One region of the Stenotrophomonas sp. YJH_SMC_4 genome, then DNA from elsewhere that is predicted to be linked to it. Evidence: riboswitches for the same ligand, from Rfam matches in the RefSeq annotation. Region 1 holds a riboswitch; the other holds the start of a gene.
The links. Region 1 has a riboswitch for glycine ahead of AC5P9F_RS04030 (trimeric intracellular cation channel family protein). Riboswitches for the same ligand answer to the same signal wherever they lie in the genome.

Region 1 (2,380 bases):
GATGGCCGCGAGGGTGGCCGGGTCGGCAGCGGGACTGGTTGACGCGGAGAGAGCGAACAACAGGGCGACGGTGGACATCCGGGTCTCCAGCGCTGAGGGCTGGGCGATCATGGCATATGCAAGCCGCATCCACGCATGGCGTGGATCTACGGCATCAGGCCCATTTCGTCGGTGCCCAGCTGCATGTACATGAACGCAGCGGCTTCTTCAGACATGGGCTGCCCCTGCGGGAAGCTGTCCAACCAGGCGGTGATGCGCGCATGGCGCCCCGCCAGCGCATCCGTCAATGCCTGCTTTTCCGCGTCAGTGGCGCGCTCCCGCATTTCATTGCGAAGCACGTCATCGCCGATCCCCCACTTTTCCGCGAACGGGATCAGATCGACCAGATCGGGAGGGACCCGGTCACGACGCAGGTGGATCGGTTCGGGTGTCCTCGGGCCATACGCAGCCAGCTCAGCAGCGGTGCCGATCTGCCCATGCTGCAGTGGCGGTGGCGACGGTGCTTGGGTGCAGGCCAGAAGGGCCGCGCAGGCAGTCAACAGCAGTATCCCGCAGTTCTTCATCGGACGGATCCATGTGTCGATGGGTGTGGCGATCATGGCATGACTGGAAGCGCCCATCCACGCATGGCGTGGATCTACTGTAGAGCCGGGTCCATGCTCGGCTTCACCATCAGGCAGCAGCAACAACAGCCGAGCGTGGGCTCGGCTCTACAGAAGCGCGGGATCCGGCGCCTGCAGCCAGGCCAGCTTGCGTTCGCGCGGCTGCTGCTTGAGTTGCCACTCGGCCCGTGACGCGGCGGCCCGGTCCGGGTACTCGCGCACGGCCAGCACCCGCAGCGGTGGCCGGGCCCGGGTGTAGCGCGCGCCCTTGCCGGCCTGGTGGGCGGCGAAGCGCGCTTCCACGTCGGTGCTGATGCCGGCGTAATAGCTGCCATCGCGGCATTCGAGCAGGTACAGGAACCACGGGCGGAGGGACGGGGCCATGCCCGGATTATGCCGTGCTGCACTACAGCGGATATACTGGCGCCCGAATGCAGGAGAGAGGCGCCGCGCCGGCGCCCGCCGAAGGCGCAGGCTCCCATGATCGCTCAGGCCGGTGGGCTGGAATCCCACCAACCATGCATTCGACTCGCCGAGCTGGAGAGAGGTCACCGGGCACGCCCGGGACGATCCGCCGAAGGGGCACGCGGCCCATGCCGCTGAACTCTCAGGCAAAAGGACAGCGGGAGCGGCACCGGTCATCGTCATCCCGTCATTGCGCAGGCAGTGGCGGTAGTCGCGCATGGCCGGCCCCACCGCGCCCGGAGCCTGTCCCATGCTGCTGTCCATCATCTACCTGATCGCCATTTCCGCCGAAGCCATGACCGGCGCACTTTCTGCCGGCCGCCGCCGCATGGACCTGTTCGGCGTGGTCATGATCGCCTGCGTCACCGCACTCGGCGGTGGTTCACTGCGCGACATCCTGCTCGGCCACTACCCGCTGGGCTGGGTGAAGCATCCCGAGTACCTGGGCTTCACCGTGTGCGCGGCGCTGATCGCCACCTGGGTGGCGCGCTGGATGCACCACTTCCGTCGCACCTTCCTGGTGCTCGATGGCCTGGGCCTGATCGCCTTCACCCTGATCGGCTGCTCGATTGCGCGCGAAGCCGGCCATGCGATGCCGATCGTGCTGATCGCCGGCATGCTGACCGGCGCGTTCGGCGGCGTGCTGCGCGACATCCTCTGCAACGAGGTGCCGCTGATCTTCCAGAAGGAGCTGTACGCGATCATCGCGCTGCTGACCGGCGCGGCCTACCTGTTGCTGCTGCACTGGGGCGTGGCCGACGCCACCGCGATCCTGTGCTGCCTCGGCGGCGGCTTCGCGCTGCGCCTGCTGGCGATCCACTACCGCTGGGAAATGCCGAAGTTCGTGTACCACGACGAAGTGCATTGAGGTTCGCGCGGCGGAATCCGCACCACCCCGGCGATGTACCTGGCGCTGTCGCTCATGCGCAGCGCCAGGCGCATCGCCGGTGCAGATGGGCCGGTCTCCAACTCCGACCGGCCCTGATCGCGGCCGCACCCCCGCAGGCGCTGGCCGCCATCCACACACGTGCCGCACTCAAGCGGCTTCGGACACCTTCACGTCGCGACGGGCGCGCACGGCCGCGGCCAGTCGCTCCAGCACCGTCACGGTGGTGTCCCAGTCGATGCAGCCATCGGTGATGCTCTGCCCGTAGACCAGCGGTTGGCCTTCCACCAGTTCCTGGCGACCACCGACCAGATGGCTCTCGATCATCACACCGACGATGCGCTGTTCACCGTCTTCCAACTGAACGGCGATGTCCTCGATCACCTTCGGCTGGTTGTCCGGGTTCTTCAGGCTGTTGGCATGGCTG
Region 2 (2,380 bases), on a different contig from region 1:
CAGGTTGTAACCGGCGGCGCGTGCCTTGGCATGGATTTCATCGGCATGCACGCCGGTGACGTGCAGGGTGTCGAAGAAGTCGCCACCGACCTGCACGCCGGCATTGCGCAGCGCTGCGGCCAGGATCGAGGCCAGGCGGTGCGTGCGGCGGGCAATGCGGGTCAGGCCTTCCGGGCCGTGGTAAACGGCGTACATCGAGGCCATCACCGCCAGCAGCACCTGCGCGGTACAGATGTTGGAGGTGGCCTTCTCGCGGCGGATGTGCTGTTCGCGGGTCTGCAGGGTCAGGCGGTAGGCCGGGTTGCCCTGGGCATCGATCGAAACGCCGATCAGGCGGCCCGGCATCGAGCGCTTGTAGGCGTCACGGCAGGCCATGAAGGCGGCGTGCGGGCCACCGAAGCCGAACGGCACGCCGAAACGCTGGCTGTTGCCGACCACGATGTCCGCGCCCCATTCGCCCGGGGCAGCCAGCAGGGTCAGGGCCAGCAGGTCGGTGGCCACGGCCACCAGGCCGCCGCGTGCGTGCACGGCATCGACCAGCGCCTTGTAGTCGCCGACCTGGCCGAAGGTGTCCGGATACTGCAGCAGCAGGCCGAACGCTTCTGCTTCCAGTGCTTCGGCCGGGGTGCCGACGCGCAGCACGATGCCCATGGGCTCGGCGCGGGTACGCAGCAGTTCCAGGGTCTGCGGGTGCACGGCGTCGTGCACGAAGAAGGTGTCCGACTTCGACTTGGCCGAACGCTTGGCCAGAGTCATCGCTTCGGCGGCGGCGGTGGCTTCGTCCAGCAGCGAGGCGTTGGCGATTTCCATGCCGGTCAGGTCGGCGCACAGGGTCTGGAAGTTGATCAGCGCTTCCATGCGGCCCTGCGAGATTTCCGCCTGGTACGGGGTATAGGCGGTGTACCACGCCGGGTTTTCCAGGATGTTGCGCAGGATCACGTTCGGCGTGTGGGTACCGTAGTAACCCTGGCCGATGAAGCTGCGCAGCACGGTGTTCTTGTCGGCGATCGCACGGATCTTCGCCAGTGCCTGCACTTCGGTCATCGACTCCGGCAGTGCCAGCGGTGCCGGCGACTTGATCTTGGCCGGCACGATGGCGTCGGTCATCGCATCCAGCGACGCGTGGCCGACGACGTCGAGCATCTGCGCGATCTCGGCGTCGTTGGGGCCGATGTGGCGCTCGACGAACGCGTTGTGGTGCTCGAGCTCACGCAGGGAAGGGGTGTTCTGGGACATGGCGAAGGATCCGTCAGGAAAGGGCACACGCACGGGCACAAGCCGCCGGTCGGCGGTCTGCGGGGCGCCCCTCTGTCCTTTTGCCTGAGAGTTTAAAAGCTCGGCGGACCGCAGCTTCGTGCCCCTTCGGCGCCGGATCGAACCGGTCTCTCCAGAGTTGTGTTACGGGTGGTATCGGGCCTGAGCGATTACGGGCGTTGCGCCTTCGGCAGCGGTGTTCCGCTTCTCCCACCGTGTTGCCCGCCGATTATAGCCCGTTGCGGGCGCGGCGGCCGCTTTCGGACCTGGAGGCCGCGCCTGAATGGCCGATGGCCCGTCCGTGCATTTCGTGCACTGCTGCATGGCATCAGGCGCAATCCCCACCTATGATGGGCGGATACCCGAATTCATCTGGCGCCGTCCCTGCTGCAGGGGACCGGCGCCCGCCGTGCGTGCCGCGCATGGCCCTGCCGGACGCCTTTCCCATGACCGCCGCTGTTGCTCCCTCCACCCGCCGCATGGCCCTGCTGCTCGCCGGCTTGGCCATGTTCGGTCCGTTCTCGATCGACACCATCTTCCCGGCGTTCCCGCAGCTGGCCCAGCGCCTGGCGGTGGACGAGGTGGCGGTGCAGCAGACCATCAGCGTGTACCTGCTGTTCTACGGCCTGATGAGCCTTGCGCACGGCCCGCTGTCCGACGCCTGGGGCCGCAAGCGGGTGATCCTCGGTGGCCTGGTGGTGTTCGTCGGCGCTTCGGTCGGCTGCGCGCTGTCCACCGACCTGACCACGCTGCTGGCGTTCCGTGCGCTGCAGGGCCTGTCAGCAGGCGTCGGCATGATCGTCGGCCGCGCGGTGATCCGCGACCTGTACCACGGACACGACGCGCAGCGCCTGATGAGCCAGGTATCGATGCTGTTCGGCATCGCTCCGGCCATCGCACCGATCATCGGCGGCTGGATCCTGCTCAGCGGCGCCGGCTGGCCACTGATTTTCTGGTTCCTGGTGGTGTTTGCGCTGCTCCTGCTGGCGGCCACTGCACGCTACCTGCCGGAAACCCATCCGGTGGAGGCACGGGTGCCGTTGTCGCCGCGCGTGCTGCTGCGTGATTACGTGCGCATCGGTTTCAACCCGCGGTTCCTGCGCCTGGCGCTGGCCGGCAGCATCGG

Region 2: linked by a shared signal. The riboswitch ahead of gcvP (aminomethyl-transferring glycine dehydrogenase) and the one ahead of AC5P9F_RS04030 (trimeric intracellular cation channel family protein) in region 1 are both predicted to bind glycine.

The regions. Positions count from the first base shown of each region.
Region 1 is NZ_JCAFUR010000002.1:113,203-115,582, reverse strand. It holds partial or broken gene AC5P9F_RS04045 (nuclear transport factor 2 family protein) at 1-78, opposite strand, end outside; gene AC5P9F_RS04040 (hypothetical protein) at 147-689, opposite strand; gene AC5P9F_RS04035 (GIY-YIG nuclease family protein) at 711-986, opposite strand; glycine riboswitch at 1,027-1,116, shown strand; glycine riboswitch at 1,130-1,233, shown strand; gene AC5P9F_RS04030 (trimeric intracellular cation channel family protein) at 1,318-1,935, shown strand; gene AC5P9F_RS04025 (3-deoxy-7-phosphoheptulonate synthase) at 2,104-2,380, opposite strand, start outside.
Region 2 is NZ_JCAFUR010000021.1:45,539-47,918, forward strand. It holds gene gcvP (aminomethyl-transferring glycine dehydrogenase) at 1-1,236, opposite strand, end outside; glycine riboswitch at 1,299-1,401, opposite strand; gene AC5P9F_RS18405 (multidrug effflux MFS transporter) at 1,701-2,380, shown strand, end outside.